DNA from 2 places in the Stenotrophomonas sp. YJH_SMC_17 genome. Region 1 is predicted to be linked to the other one. Evidence: riboswitches for the same ligand, from Rfam matches in the RefSeq annotation. Region 1 holds a riboswitch; the other holds the start of a gene.
What was found. Region 1 has a riboswitch for glycine ahead of AC5P8Z_RS10975 (trimeric intracellular cation channel family protein). Riboswitches for the same ligand answer to the same signal wherever they lie in the genome.

Region 1 (7,710 bases):
CTGCTGTACCAGGTGGCCACCGCCGGCCTGTCCGCGCCGGATATCGCCGCACCGCTGCGCCACATCCTCGGCCACCAGCGCAATGTGGAAGTCCGTCTGGGCGAAGTGGTGGCCATCGACAAGCAGGCCCGGCAGATACGCATGGCCGACGGCAGCACGCTGGACTACGACAGCCTGCTGCTGGCCACCGGCGCCACCCACGCCTACTTCGGCAACGATCAGTGGGCCGATGACGCGCCCGGCCTGAAGACACTGGACGATGCCATCGCGCTGCGCCGCAAGCTGCTGCTGGCCTTCGAACGCGCCGAGGCCGAACCGGACCCGGCAAAGAAGGCGGCGTGGCTGAGTTTCGCCATCGTCGGCGGCGGCCCTACCGGCGTCGAGCTGGCCGGCACCCTGGCTGAAATCGCGCGGCATACGCTGCGCAATGAATTCCGCCACATCGACCCGGCCAGTGCCAAGGTGCGGCTGGTCGAAGCCGGTCCGCGCGTACTGTCCTCGTTCCCGGAAGTGCTTTCGCTGAAGGCGCGCCGGCAGCTGGAAAAGCTTGGCGTGGAAGTGCTGACCGGCACCCCGGTGAGCGACATCGACAGCCACGGCTTCACGCTCGGCGATCAGTTCGTGCCGGCGCGCACCGTGGTGTGGGCCGCCGGCGTGGCTGCTTCACCGCTGGCGCGCACGCTGGAGGTGCCGCTGGACCGCGCCGGACGCGTACAGGTGCAACCGGACCTGACCCTGCCCGGTCACCCGGAGCTGTTCGTGGCCGGCGACCTGGCCGCGCTGAGCCAGGCCAATGGCAAGCCGGTGCCCGGTGTGGCGCCCGCGGCCAAGCAGATGGGCAAGTACGTGGCCGAGGTGATCCGCGCTCGCCTGCACGGCAAGCCCGAACCCGGTCCGTTCAAGTACGCCGACTATGGCAACCTCGCCACGATCGGCCGCATGGCCGCGATCGTGCACCTGGGCCGCCTGCAGCTGTCCGGTGTACTGGCGTGGTGGTTCTGGCTGGCCGCGCACGTGTTCTTCCTCATCGGCTTCCGCAACCGCATCGTGGTGCTGCTGAACTGGGCGGTGGCGTACTGGAGCTACCAGCGCAGCGCACGCATCATCTTCGGTGATGACCGCGACGACCGGCGGCCGAAGCGGTAGGGCTGCACGCAACGGGGTCGGATCCCTTTCCGCAGGAAAGGGCTCTGACCCCTTGTTGCAGTAGTTCCACGCCATGCGTGGCTCTACCTCCTCATCGGGCCGCCCGCACCCGCCGTTTCGACCCTGCCCGGCAGAAACCCTCTTCTCTCGCGGTGTCGGCAATCTGCGCGGTACTCCAATGCCGGGTGATCCAGATCGTCAATGCGGTGCTGCTGAGATGCCAGCGCAGCATGTCTTGCTGCGGTTGCCGCCACAGGTGGCGTCGGGCAATCCAGAAGGTCTCCCGCTCCACTTCAGGCACCTTCTTCTTCATCACGGCCTTGTCGAAGAACCGGGCGATGAAACGCCACGGGTCCACCGTCTGGTATCCCGTTCGTGGTTCACTGGTGCACGCAGCCACACCACTCGGCACACGGTCTGCCGGCTGCGGCCGGCCTTCGGCCAGCGTCAGCCCGAGCAGGTACAGAAGGCCAGGCAGCAGCGCGATGCCGGCGATTAGCACGACGACGGAGATCCATGCTTTGCCGGCGGCACGCATCGCTCACTGTGCCTTCGGCTTCGGGTACCACAACGCGTTGACGATGACCCAGCGTTGGTCAAAGCGCCCCATGTGGAAGTAATCGACGAACCATGGGGTTTCCAACCACACCGAGGCCGCGTTGCCGGTCAAGTCCAGCACCGTGCAGCGACGGTCCCATTGATCCTTCGGCGTCTTCAGCGCGCCCTGCTTTGTCAGCGAAACCAGTTCCTCCTTCGACATGCGGCGCAGGCCAAGCCGCTCGTCGGGCGTATCGCCGAGCACCGCGCGCTTGGCCAGGTCCGGATGCAGGGAACGGGCGACGCGCTGCGGGTCGGCTTCCAGCTGGCCATCGACGTAGTCGTGGCAGGTGGCTTCGATGGCCGCGAGGGTGGCTGGGTCGGCGGCAGGACTTGTGGCTGCGGAAAGGGCGAACAACAGGGCGATCGTGGACATCCGGGTCTCCAGGGCTGAGGGCTGGGCGATCATGGCATGTGCAAGCCGCATCCCCGCATGGCGTGGATCTACGGCATCAGGCCCATTTCGTCGGTGCCCAGCTGCATGTACATGAACGCAGCGGCTTCTACAGACATGGGCTGCCCCTGCGGGAAGCTGTCCAACCAGGTGGTGATGCGCGCATGGCGCCCCGCCAGCGCATCCGCCAATGCCTGCTTTTCCGCGTCAGTGGCGCGCTCCTGCATTTCGTTGCGAAGCACGTCATCGCCGATCCCCCACCTTTCTGCGAACGGGATCAGATCGATCAGATCGGGAGGGACCCGGTCACGACGCAGGTGGATCGGTTCGGGTGTCCTCGGGCCATACGCTGCCAGCTCAGCGGCGGTGCCGATCTGCCCCTGCTGCAGTGGCGGTGGGGGTGGTTCCTGGGTGCAGGCCAGAAGGGCCACGCAGGCAGCCAACAGCAGTATCCCGCGGTTCTTCATCGGACGGATCCATGTGTCGATGGGTGTGGCGATCATGGCATGGACAAGGCCTACCCACGCACGGCGTGGATCTACCGTAGAGCCCAGTCCATGCCCGGGCCCCGCATCGTGCAGACGGAACAGAAGCCGAGCGTGGGCTCGGCTCTACAGAAGCGCGGGATCCGGCGCCTGCAGCCAGGCCAGCTTGCGTTCGCGCGGCTGCTGCTTGAGCTGCCATTCGGCGCGCGAGGCGGCGGCGCGGTCCGGGTACTCGCGCACGGCAAGGATGCGCAGCGGCGGCCGGGCGCGGGTATAGCGGGCGCCCTTGCCGGCCTGGTGGGCGGCGAAACGCGCGTCCACGTCGGTGCTGATACCGGCGTAGAAGCTGCCGTCGCGGCATTCGAGCAGGTACAGGAACCACGGGCGGAGGGACGGGGCCATGGCCGGATTATGCCGTGCTGCACTGCAGCGGATATACTGGCGCCCGAATGCAGGAGAGAGGCGCCGTGCTGGCGCCCGCCGAAGGCGCAGGCTCCCATGATCGCTCAGGCCGGTGGGCTGGAATCCCACCAACCATGCATTCGACTCGCCGAGCTGGAGAGAGGTCACCGGGCACGCCCGGGACGATCCGCCGAAGGGGCACGCGGCCTACGCCGCTGAACTCTCAGGCAAAAGGACAGCGGGAGCGGCACCGGTCATCGTCATCCCGTCATTGCGCAGGCAGTGGCGGTATAGGCGCATGGCCGGCCCCACCGCGCCCGGAGCCTGCCCCATGCTGCTGTCCATCATCTACCTGATCGCCATTTCCGCCGAAGCCATGACCGGCGCCCTGGCCGCCGGCCGCCGCCGCATGGACCTGTTCGGTGTGGTCATGATCGCCTGCGTCACCGCGCTCGGAGGCGGTTCGCTGCGCGACATCCTGCTCGGCCACTATCCGCTGGGCTGGGTGAAGCATCCCGAGTACCTGGGCTTCACCGTGTGCGCGGCGCTGATCGCCACATGGGTGGCTCGCTGGATGCACCACTTCCGCCGTACCTTCCTTGTGCTCGATGGCCTGGGCCTCATCGCCTTCACCCTGATCGGCTGCTCGATTGCGCGCGAAGCGGGCCATGCGATGCCGATCGTGCTGATCGCCGGCATGCTGACCGGCGCGTTCGGCGGCGTGCTGCGCGACATCCTCTGCAACGAGGTGCCGCTGATCTTCCAGAAGGAGCTGTACGCGATCATCGCGTTGCTGACCGGCGCGGCGTACCTGTTGCTGCTGCACTGGGGCGTGGCCGACGCCACCGCGATCCTGTGCTGCCTGGGCGGCGGCTTCGCGTTGCGCCTGCTGGCGATCCACTACCGTTGGGAAATGCCGAAGTTCGTGTATCACGACGAAGTGCATTGAACGATAGCGTGTTCGCCGGGCATGGCCCGGCGCTACCCTTCGCGCCCTGCACCACCCCGGCGATGTACCTGGCGCTGTCGCTCATGCGCAGCGCCAGGCGCATCGCCGGTGCAGATGGGCCGGTCTCCAACTCCGACCGGCCCTGATCGCGGCCGCACCCCCGCAGGCGCTGGCCGCCATCCACACTCGTGCCGCCGTGAGGCGGCTTTCATCAGGCCGCTTCGGACACCTTCACTTCGCGACGGGCGCGCACGGCCGCAGCCAGTCGCTCCAGCACCGTCACGGTGGTGTCCCAGTCGATGCAGCCATCGGTGATGCTCTGCCCGTAGACCAGCGGCTGGCCTTCCACCAGTTCCTGGCGGCCACCCACCAGATGGCTCTCGATCATCACACCCACGATGCGCTGTTCCCCGTCTTCCAACTGAACGGCGATGTCCTCGATCACCTTCGGCTGGTTCTCGGGGTTCTTCAGGCTGTTGGCGTGGCTGGCGTCGATCATCAGGCGCGTCGGCAACCTGGCCTTGGCCAGTGCCTGGCAGGCCTCGGCCACACTGCCCGCGTCGTAGTTCGGCTGCTTGCCGCCACGCAGGATCACATGGCAATCCGGGTTGCCGGTGGTCGAAACGATGGCGGTGCCACCCTGCTTGGTCACCGACAGGAAATGATGCGGATTCGAAGCGGCACCCACCGCGTCGGCGGCGATCTTCACGTTGCCGTCGGTGCCATTCTTGAAGCCGACCGGGCACGACAGCCCCGACGCCAGTTCGCGATGCACCTGGCTTTCAGTAGTGCGCGCACCAATGGCACCCCATGCCACCAGATCGGCGATGTACTGCGGCGAGATCACGTCAAGGAACTCGACACCGGCGGGCAGGCCGAGCTTGTTGATGTCGCGCAGCAGGCCGCGGGCGATGCGCAGGCCCTTGTCGATCCTGAAGCTGCCATCCAGGTCCGGATCGTTGATCAGGCCCTTCCAGCCCACCGTGGTGCGCGGCTTCTCGAAGTACACGCGCATGACGATTTCCAGTTCGCCGGCCAGCGCATCGCGCAGCGGCTTCAGGCGCTGTGCGTACTCGATGGCGGCGTTCGGGTCGTGGATCGAGCACGGGCCCACCACCACGGCCAGGCGGTCATCACGGCCATGCAGGATCTGGTGCAGAGCCGCGCGCGAGGCGCTGACGGTGTCGGAGGCTTCATCGTCACAGGGCAGCATCGCCAGCAGCTGGGCCGGCGGTGTCAGGGGTTCGATGGTGCGGATACGCAGGTCGTCGGTGTGCGGGGGCATTGGGGGAGATCTCCGGAACGTTGGGGGTCCCCAGCGTGGCGACATGAAAAAAGCCGCCAGGTTCGCTGGCGGCTTTCGGGAATGCGTCTGAAGCTTTCTTCAGGGTGAGCGCAGTCCTTCCTCCGCCAGTGGCTTCGGAAAGTAATACCAGTAAAAGCTGGTGGGGGCTGCGTTCATGGGATGTATTGATAGCACAGCTTTTGCGCAGTGCAAAATGTTTCATCCGCAACTGGGCACGCGGTGCAGCGTGGGGCCCGCCCGGCGCATCCCTGCGGCAGCTGGCACGCGAAGTCGCTCATTTGCCATGCACTTCCACGTCCAGCAGCAGGCCTTCATGGATGTCAGCCCAACGCTCCAGCACGCGGCCCAGTTCCTGCCGCGCTTCCTCCAGCTGTTCCGGGTTGAGCAGGGACCGGGCGGTGTAGAGGTCGGACACCAGCCGCCGCAGGACGGGCTCAGGGATGGCCACCGACGGCCCTTCCGCCTCCGGCAGCTGCAGTGCCGGGGTGTCGCCAAGCGGGCCGTACAGCGTTATCTGGAGCGTGCTCTGCATGATCGACTTCCGCGCGGATGACAGGGGGAATGCACTGTTTACCGCGTCCGGGTGACAGGCGCATGTGCCCCCCCATGCCGAGGACCGGCATCCACCGGCATCTGCCATCCTGCTACAAGGCGGCCAGGTCGGCCAGGTGCTGGGCCATGCTGTCCATCGCGCCTGCCGCATGGGTGGTGGTGAAGTACTCATGCCAGCCGGTAGCGGCAATGCCAGCCATCAGCGCATCGACCTCCTCGCGGCCCGCGCAGCGCCAGACCGCATAGAACTGCGCATCGCTGCTGTGCGGCACGCCCGCGGCAATGCGGCCCATCGCCAGCGGAGTGATGCGGACTGGATCGAACTGCTGCATGCCGGCTCCGATGCGGGCGAAGAAAGCGCTCCGCTGCTCGGGCGGGAGTGTGGTCCAGGCAGGCGTGGCGGTATAGAGCTCGATGAAGGTGTGCGACATGGTGGTTCTTCCTTGAGGTTTACGAAGTTGGGCGGAGGCGGCCGGCAACCTGCACTACCGCAGCGAGCGCAGTGCACGTTGGCGGATGTAGGCGTTGGCGCCGCTGTGGCGCTCGTGCTGCCAACGCGTGCACAGCTCACGCAGCCACTGCGGCTGCGTCTTGCCGGCATCATTGAGCCAGTTGCCGACCGAATCCTGCACATAGCGTTCCGGGTCATCAGCCAGTGCTTCCAGCAGCGCGGATGCATGCTCCGGGTGCTGCTTGAAGAGTGCGATATGCGTGGCCCATACACCGCGTGGACGCAGCGCTTCGCAGGCGAAGCGTCGCAGGTGCGGCGATACTTCCTGTGTCCACGATTGCAGGTACTCAAGCGCCTGCATCGGCGCGGCAACGATGTTCATGCGTAGCGCCAGCCACGCCCATTCGCGCACACCGAAGTGTGGATCATCGGCCAGCGCGCGCATCTGCTGCAGCTTCTCTGCCAACGTCGCGCGGACATCGCTGCCGATCAGATAGCAGGCCCAGCCGCGCACGGTGTCGGACACATGGTCCTGCCATTGCACGGGATCACCGTGCCCCGCCTCACGCAGCAGTTGCGCAGCCAAGGCCATGCGCAGTGTGATGCCCTTGCCTGAGGCATCCTGCATGCGTTGCAGCGCTTCCGGTGCAAGCGCAGGCGCCACCATCTGCAGCAGCGCGGCGAAATCCACTGCCAGGCATTCGGCCAGATGGGTCGTGGGGGCATGGCCGGTGTTGAGTGCATGCAGCCGTTGTGCCGCGATCGCCGGGCTCATGCTGCACGTTCTCGTCCAGCATCGGTGTGCTGCCAGACCTTGTGCAGCAACTGCGACAGCTGTTGCTGTTCATCCGTATCCAACCCATTGAACAGGCCAGCGATCCATTGCGTGTGCTGCTCGAACAACGTCCCAGCCATGCGCGTTCCCTGCGCAGTCAACACGATCTGGAGGCGACGGCCATCTTCGGCATCGCTGCGCCGCTGCAGCAGTCCTTCGCGTTGCAGGCCATCGAGCAGGCCGCTGATGGTGGCGCGGGTCACGCCGGCGCGCTCGGCCAGTTCGTGCGGGGGCAACGTGCCGCCGGCGCCATGCAGCAGGAACAGCACGATGAAGCGGGCTTCACTGAGCCCGTGCGGTGCGAGACGGGTGGCGCAGTCGCGGTCGATGGCGGTGGACAGGGAAAGCAGCTGGAAGCACAGTCGCAGCTGCGCGATGTTGGCTTGCCCGCGTCGCTGCGCCTCATCCATCAGGGCATGGTGCTTGGGTTCGATCATCCTATGAACAACGTATGATTAGGCGCCTAATCATAAATCGGGACATCTGATCCAGGCAAGCCGGGAATGCGTTTCAGCAAGCGCTTCCCAGCAGCAGGCGCGCGATCAGTCCACCACCCTCCCGGTGCAGCAGCTGCAGTTCGCCCGCATGCCGCC
Region 2 (7,710 bases), on a different contig from region 1:
CTGGCCCTTCTCCTTGGCTTCGGCCTGTGCGGCATCGCGCAGTGCGTCGGAGTACATCAGGCGTACCGGCGTGCCATTGCGTTCGTGCAGCTCACCGGCCTGCATGATCAGCGCCAGCACCTGCGCAGCGCTCTCGCTGTGGCCGGCAATGCGGCCATCCATGCCCAGCACCCATTCGCCGTCGCGGCGCACGACACCGGCCAGCAGGGTGCGCTGTGCATCGCGCAGTTCGGCATGCGGTTCCACCGGCGACGCCTGCGCGGCAGCCTTGTTGGCGGCCTGCTTTTCCTGGCGACGGCGCTGGTCGCGGCGGGTCTTGGAGCTGGTGGACATGGTGCGGTACCGCTGCGAAAGGGGGCGCAAGGATAGCGCACCCCGCCCGCCACGCCGCTTCACACCCCTCAGTCCAGCACTTTGCCGTGCCGCCAGTAGCCCATGAAGGTGATCGCGCGGCGGTCCAGCCCGCAGTCGCGGACCAGATGGCGACGGATCGCCATCACCGCTCCTGCCTCGCCTGCGACCCAGGCATACAGCGGCCCGGCCACGCTGGCATCAGCCTGTTCCCAGAGGATCTGCGCGTCAATGTCGATCTCTTCCAGTTCGTCGCCTGCGCCCACGCTCGAGGCCGCTGTCAGCCGCGCCTGCACCGCCTGCAACAGAGGCTGCCCGTAGGTCGCCTGCCCGCGTGGCAGCCAGACCAGCTCGGCCGTTTCCGGGGCCTTCAGCGGCACCGCATCGCCGGCGTGCGCCACTTCCAGCAGCGCCAGCGTGCGTGGCGGATCGGCCAGCGTGGCCAGTTCCTCGAGAATGCCGGCCACCGCTGGTAGCGCGGTTTCATCCGCCACCAGCAGCACCTGGCCGATATCCGCCGGCGGCTTCCACTCCCAGCCTTCGCTGCTGTCGGTACAGTCGGCATCGGGGGCCAGCAGCACCACGCGGTCGCCCGGGCGGGCGTGGATGGCCCAGCGCGAGGCCGGCCCGGTCTCGCCATGCAGGACGAAATCCACGTCAACCTCGCACTGTTCCGCGCGCAGCTGGCGGATGGTGTAGGTGCGCATCGGCGGACGCTGGTCGTCCGGCAACGCCCGGTAGCGCGGGTACCAGTCCTCGCCACTGGGCACCTGCGGGACGTCCTGGCCGGGCAAGGGGAAGAACACCTTGATGCGCTGGTCCGGGCCTTCGGTCTTCATCCGCGCCACGTCGGCACCGGTGAACACCATGCGGTCCAGGGAAGGGGAAAGAACGCGGCGCTCCTTCAGCGCCACCTCGAACAGGCGGTAGGTCTGCTGCGCAGCCATGGGAACCTCATGCAACGACATCGGATCGGCTGGCTGTCGTGCATCCACGCACCGGCTGGCTGGAGTCGTCAGCCTAGTCCGGTCGTTCCTCGTCGCAAGCGTTGCGGGCATCGCGGCCCGCCCTACCCCTGCGCGCTGCTCAATGGCCCGTGCAGGCTGCCTGCGCTGCGCGTTCACGCTGGTGTTCCCAGTACCAGAACACGAAGCCAGCAGCGAAGAACGCGGCCTGCCCCAGCGCCAGGTGCAGCGGGCTGGCACTGAGCAGCGGCGACACCACGCCCGCCACCACCGTGCTGATCATCAGCTGCACGAAGGCCTGCAGCGACGACGCCAGGCCACGCTGGTGCGGGTACATGTCCAGCACCGCCAGGGCCAGGATCGGGAAGATCAGCGACATGCCCATGCCGCCCAGGAAGATCGGCAGCACCGCCCACGGCAGCACGAACTGCGGCGACAGCGCCACGTAGCCGACATTCAGCAGCGCCGACAGCGCGCACAGGCTGAAACCGATGGCGACCTGGCGTGTGGGCGTGGTGTGCCCGGCCATGCGCCCGGACAGGAACGAGCCGGTGGTCATGCCGCCGATGGTGGGAATGAACAACCAGGCGAAACCGCCCTCGCCCAGATGCAGGTGCTGCATCACGAACACCGGCGCCGAGGAGATGTACAGGAAGATGCCGCCGAAACCGATGCTGCCGGCCAGCGCCAGGCGCAGGAAGCGCGGGTTGAAGCCGATGCGCACGTAGTCACGCAGCAGCACGCGCGGCGACAGCGGCACCCGCGCCTCGACCGGATGGGTTTCCGGCAGGAAGCGCGCGGTGGCCGCAAGCAGGACCAGTGCGAACACCACCAGGAACCAGAAGATCAGCGGCCAGCCTGCACCACTGAGCAGGATCCAGCCGCCGATGATCGGTGCGATGGCCGGGGCGATGCCGAACAGCATCGACACCTGGCTCATCAGCCGCTGCGCGTCATGGCCATGGTAGAGATCGCGGATCACCGCGCGGCCGACGATCATGCCGACACCCGCCGACAGGCCCTGCAGCGCGCGGAACGCCAGCAGCGTGGGCAGGTCGGTGGACAGCGCGCAGCCGACCGAGGCACCGACGAACACCACCAGACCGCCGAGGATCACCCGCTTGCGGCCCCAGGCATCGGACAGCGGGCCGTGCGCCAGGCTCATCAGGCCGTAGAACAGCAGGTACACGCTGATGGTCTGCTGCACCGCCACCTCGTCCACCGCCAGGCGCTGGGCCAGCTGCGGGAACGCCGGGAAGATGGTGTCGATCGAGAACGGGCCGAACATGGCCAGGCCGGCAAGCAGCAGGGCCATGCGACGGGTGGAGGGGGCAACAGCGGCGGTCATGGAGGCAGCGTCCGGCAGGTCCGTGCGGGGCACGCACGGCGGGCGCCGGTCCCGCAGCAACGGGGACGACGCCAGATGAATTCGGGTATCCGCCCATCATAGGTGGGGATTGCGCCTGACGCCATGCAGCACTGCACAAAACGCACGGCCGGGCCATCGGCCATTCAGGCGCGGCGGCACCGACCAGCAGCCGCTGGCCGGGCCCGCAAGGGGCTATAATCGGCGGGCAACACGGTGGGAGAAGCGGAACACCGCTGCCGAAGGCGCAACGCCCGTAATCGCTCAGGCCCGATACCACCCGTAACACAACTCTGGAGAGACCGGTTCGATCCGGCGCCGAAGGGGCACGAAGCTGCGGTTTTCCGCGCTTTTAAACTCTCAGGCAAAAGGACAGAGGGGCGCCCCGCAGACCGCCGACCGGCGGCTTGTGCCCGTGCGTGTGCCCTTTCCTGACGGATCCTTCGCCATGTCCCAGAACACCCCTTCCCTGCGTGAGCTCGAGCACCACAACGCGTTCGTCGAGCGCCACATCGGCCCCAACGACGCCGAGATCGCGCAGATGCTCGATGTCGTCGGCCACGCGTCGCTGGATGCGATGACCGATGCCATCGTGCCGGCCAAGATCAAGTCGCCGGCGCCGCTGGCGCTGCCGGAGTCGATGACCGAAGTGCAGGCACTGGCGAAGATCCGTGCCATCGCCGACAAGAACACCGTGCTGCGCAGCTTCATCGGCCAGGGCTACTACGGCACCCACACGCCGAACGTGATCCTGCGCAACATCCTGGAAAACCCGGCCTGGTACACCGCCTACACCCCGTACCAGGCGGAAATCTCGCAGGGCCGCATGGAAGCGCTGATCAACTTCCAGACCCTGTGTGCCGACCTAACCGGCATGGAAATCGCCAACGCCTCGCTGCTGGACGAAGCCACCGCCGCTGCTGAAGCGATGACCCTGGCCAAGCGCTCGGCCAAGTCCAAGTCGGACACCTTCTTCGTGCACGACGCCGTGCATCCGCAGACGCTGGAACTGCTGCGCACCCGCGCCGAGCCGATGGGCATCGTGCTGCGTGTCGGCACCCCGGCCGAAGCGCTGGATGCGGAAGCCTTCGGCCTGCTGCTGCAGTATCCGGATACCTTCGGCCAGGTGGGCGACTACAAGGCGCTGGTCGATGCCGTGCACGCACGTGGCGGCCTGGTGGCCGTGGCTACCGACCTGCTGGCCCTGACCCTGCTGGCCGCCCCGGGCGAATGGGGCGCGGACATCGTGGTCGGCAACAGCCAGCGCTTCGGCGTGCCGTTCGGCTTCGGTGGCCCGCATGCGGCGTTCATGGCCTGCCGCGATGCCTACAAGCGTTCGATGCCGGGCCGCCTGATCGGTGTTTCGGTCGATGCCCAGGGCAACCCGGCCTACCGCCTGACCCTGCAGACCCGCGAGCAGCACATCCGCCGCGAGAAGGCGACGTCCAACATCTGTACCGCGCAGGTGCTGCTGGCGGTGATGGCCTCGATGTACGCCGTTTACCACGGCCCGGAAGGCCTGACCCGCATCGCCCGCCGCACCCATCGCCTGGCCTCGATCCTGGCCGCAGCGCTGCGCAATGCCGGCGTGCAGGTCGGTGGCGACTTCTTCGACACCCTGCATGTCACCGGCGTGCACGCCGATGAGATCCACGTCAAGGCACGCGCTGCCGGTTACAACCTGCGCGCGATCGACAGCGACTCGGTCGGCATCAGCCTGGACGAGACCGCCACCCGCGCCGACGTGGTTGCGCTGGCTGCGGTGTTCGGTGCCCAGGCCGACGTCGACGCGCTGGACGCCAGCACCGCCGACGCGCTGCCGGCCGGCCTGCTGCGCCAGTCCGCGTTCCTGACCCATCCGGTGTTCAACACCCACCACAGCGAGCACGAACTGCTGCGCTACCTGCGTTCGCTGGCCGACAAGGACCTGGCGATGGACCGCACGATGATCCCGCTGGGCTCGTGCACCATGAAGCTCAACGCCACCGCCGAAATGATTCCGGTGACCTGGCCGGAGTTCTCGCAGATCCACCCGCTGGTGCCGGCCGACCAGGCGCTGGGCTACAAGGAACTGATCGATACGCTGGAAGCGATGCTGGTGGAATGCACCGGCTACGACGCGGTCAGCCTGCAGCCGAACTCCGGCGCGCAGGGCGAGTACGCCGGCCTGCTGGCGATCCGCGCCTACCACCGCTCGCGCGGCGAAGGCCACCGCGACATCTGCCTGATCCCGGATTCGGCCCACGGCACCAACCCGGCTTCGGCACAGATGTGCGGCATGAAGGTGGTGGTGACCAAGACCGATGCCAACGGCAACGTCGACGTCGAAGACATCCGCGTCAACGCCGAGAAGTACAGCGACCGCCTGGCCGCGATCATGATCACCTACCCGTCCACGCACGGCGTGTTCGAGGAAGAGGTGGTCGAGATCTGCGAGATCATCCACCAGCACGGTGGCCAGGTGTACACCGACGGCGCCAACATGAACGCCCTGGTCGGCGTGGCCAAGCCGGGCAAGTGGGGTTCGGACGTTTCGCACCTGAACCTGCACAAGACCTTCTGCATCCCGCACGGCGGCGGTGGCCCGGGCGTTGGCCCGTGCGCGGTCAAGGAACACCTGGCCCCGTTCCTGCCGGGCAAGCTGGGTGACAACGGCCCGGTCGGCATGGTCAGCGCGGCCAGCTTCGGCAGCGCCTCGATCCTGCCGATCAGCTGGATGTACATCGCGATGATGGGCCGCGATGGCCTGCGCAAGGCCACCCAGGTCGCGCAGCTCAACGCCAACTACATCGCCAAGCGCCTGGCCCCGCACTTCAAGACCCTGTACACCGGCCGCAACGGCCTGGTCGCGCACGAGTGCATCCTGGATGTGCGCCCGCTGGAGAAGACCAGCGGCATCGGCGCCGAAGACGTGGCCAAGCGCCTGATCGACTTCGGCTTCCATGCCCCGACCCTGAGCTTCCCGGTGGCTGGCACGCTGATGGTCGAGCCGACCGAAAGCGAATCGCTGCACGAGCTGGATCGCTTCATCAACGCGATGATCCAGATCCGCGAAGAGATCACCGCGATCGAAGACGGCCGCCTGGACCGCGAGGACAACCCGCTGAAGAACGCGCCGCACACTGCAACCGCGGTGACCGCCAGCGAGTGGACCCATGCCTACCCGCGCGAACTGGCCGCCTTCCCGCTGGCCAGCCTGAAGCAGAGCAAGTACTGGCCGCCGGTGGCCCGCGTGGACAACGTGTACGGCGACAAGAACGTGATGTGCGCCTGCATCCCGGTCGATGCCTACAAGGATGATGAAGTCGAGGCGTGATTCCTCGCTCCATCGGAAATGAAAACGGCCCGCGCAAGCGGGCCGTTCTCATAAGGGCGTGTGGACCAAGGCCCACACCCACAATAATCACGGGTCCGGCATCTGCCCCAGGCTCAACTGCCACGATACGCCGAAGCGGTCCTGCACCCAGCCGTAGCGGTTGCTGAAATCGTAATCGCCCACCGGCATCAGCCAGTGCCCACCCTCGCCCAGCACGCGCGCCGCGCGCTCGAACTGCTCTGCACCGGAACACTCGACGAACAGCGAGATCGACGGGCTGAAGGTGAAGTCGTGCACGTCCAGGCTGTCGAAGCACAGGTAGTGGGTGCCGCCGAGCAGGAAGATGGCCTGGCGGACCTGCCCGGGCACACCGGCACCGGCGCCCTCCGGGTGGCGCTGCAGGGCCAGCAGGCGGAAATCGGCGAAGGCTTCAGCGTACAGGGCCAGGGCGGCCTCGGCCTGGCCGGTGAACATCAGGAACGGACGGCTGCGCAGCATGCGGTACTCCCGGTCGACGGGCCGATGACGGCCTACGCGCTCAGGATGGCACGGCGGATGTATGCCTGCTGTGGAACCGAGCCCGTGTTCGCCTGGCGACCACGCGAACGGCAGCCGACCATAGGGTCGGCTCTACAGAAGGTCCGGCAACCGCAGCCGACCGTGGGGTCGGCTCTGCCCGATCATGCTTCGCGCATGCGCCGTGCGATGGCGCTGCCTGCGGCGATCGTAGCGGTCAGCGCCACCATCGACAGGAACTGCAGGCGGGTATGCGATTCACTCAGCAGCAGGCCGAAGATCAGCGCCAGGATGCCCAGCGCGCACACCGTCAGCCACGGGAAACCGGCCATGCGGAACGGCAGTCGGGTGCCCAGTCGATCAGCACGGCGGCGCAGCACCAGCTGCGAGACCAGCGACAGCGTCCACACCAGCAGACAGGTGGAACCGACGATGTTCAGCAGTACCGGCAGTACCCGGTCCGGGAACAGCAGTTCCATCACCGTGGCGGCGAAGCCGAACAGCACACTGGCGAGAACGGCGATCACCGGCACCTGGCGCGGGTCGGTCCAACCCAGCACAGCCGGTGCTTCACGACGCTGCGCCAGCGAATACATCATGCGCGAGGCACCGTAGAGGTTGGCATTGAGTGCCGACAGCAGCGCGATCACCGCAATCAGCGTGATGGCGGTGCCGGCACCCGGGATGCGGGCGATATCCAGCACTGCGGCGAACGGCGACTTCAGCGCCTCGCTGGTCCACGGCACCACGGCGATGATCACGCTCAGCGAGCCGATGTAGAACACCAGGATGCGCCAGGCCACGGTGCGGATCGCACGGGCAATGCTGCGTTCCGGGTCTTCGGTCTCGGCAGCAGCGACGGCCACGATCTCGGTGCCGCCAAAGGCGAACACCACCACCAGCAGCGCCGCACCGATGCCGGCCAGGCCCTTCGGTGCAAAGCCACCGTGTTCGGTGAAGTTGCTCAGGCCGGGCGAGGTCACCTGCGGCAGCCAGCCCATCAGCAGCGCCACGCCGATGGCGATGAAGGCCAGGATTGCCGCCACCTTGAGGATGGCGAACCAGAATTCGAACTCGCCGAAGTTCTTCACGCCGAGCAGGTTGATCGCGGTGAAGAACAGCATGAAGGCCAACGCTGCCATCGGTACCGGTACCGCCGGCCAGACCGTCGCCAGCAGCCCGGCCGCGCCCACCGC

Region 2: another riboswitch for glycine. It lies ahead of gcvP (aminomethyl-transferring glycine dehydrogenase); the one in region 1 lies ahead of AC5P8Z_RS10975 (trimeric intracellular cation channel family protein).

Annotation. Positions count from the first base shown of each region.
Region 1 is NZ_JCAFUU010000003.1:267,781-275,490, reverse strand. It holds gene AC5P8Z_RS11000 (NAD(P)/FAD-dependent oxidoreductase) at 1-1,146, shown strand, start outside; partial or broken gene AC5P8Z_RS10995 (hypothetical protein) at 1,230-1,684, opposite strand; gene AC5P8Z_RS10990 (nuclear transport factor 2 family protein) at 1,688-2,119, opposite strand; gene AC5P8Z_RS10985 (hypothetical protein) at 2,188-2,604, opposite strand; gene AC5P8Z_RS10980 (GIY-YIG nuclease family protein) at 2,749-3,024, opposite strand; glycine riboswitch at 3,065-3,154, shown strand; glycine riboswitch at 3,168-3,271, shown strand; gene AC5P8Z_RS10975 (trimeric intracellular cation channel family protein) at 3,356-3,973, shown strand; gene AC5P8Z_RS10970 (3-deoxy-7-phosphoheptulonate synthase) at 4,185-5,258, opposite strand; gene AC5P8Z_RS10965 (hypothetical protein) at 5,554-5,811, opposite strand; gene AC5P8Z_RS10960 (DUF6616 family protein) at 5,924-6,262, opposite strand; gene AC5P8Z_RS10955 (DNA alkylation repair protein) at 6,317-7,057, opposite strand; gene AC5P8Z_RS10950 (MarR family winged helix-turn-helix transcriptional regulator) at 7,054-7,554, opposite strand; gene AC5P8Z_RS10945 (sensor histidine kinase) at 7,628-7,710, opposite strand, start outside.
Region 2 is NZ_JCAFUU010000002.1:296,484-304,193, reverse strand. It holds gene AC5P8Z_RS06445 (hypothetical protein) at 1-333, opposite strand, end outside; gene AC5P8Z_RS06440 (siderophore-interacting protein) at 402-1,298, opposite strand; gene AC5P8Z_RS06435 (multidrug effflux MFS transporter) at 1,438-2,664, opposite strand; glycine riboswitch at 2,966-3,068, shown strand; gene gcvP (aminomethyl-transferring glycine dehydrogenase) at 3,131-5,998, shown strand; gene AC5P8Z_RS06425 (VOC family protein) at 6,086-6,496, opposite strand; gene AC5P8Z_RS06420 (amino acid permease) at 6,679-7,710, opposite strand, start outside.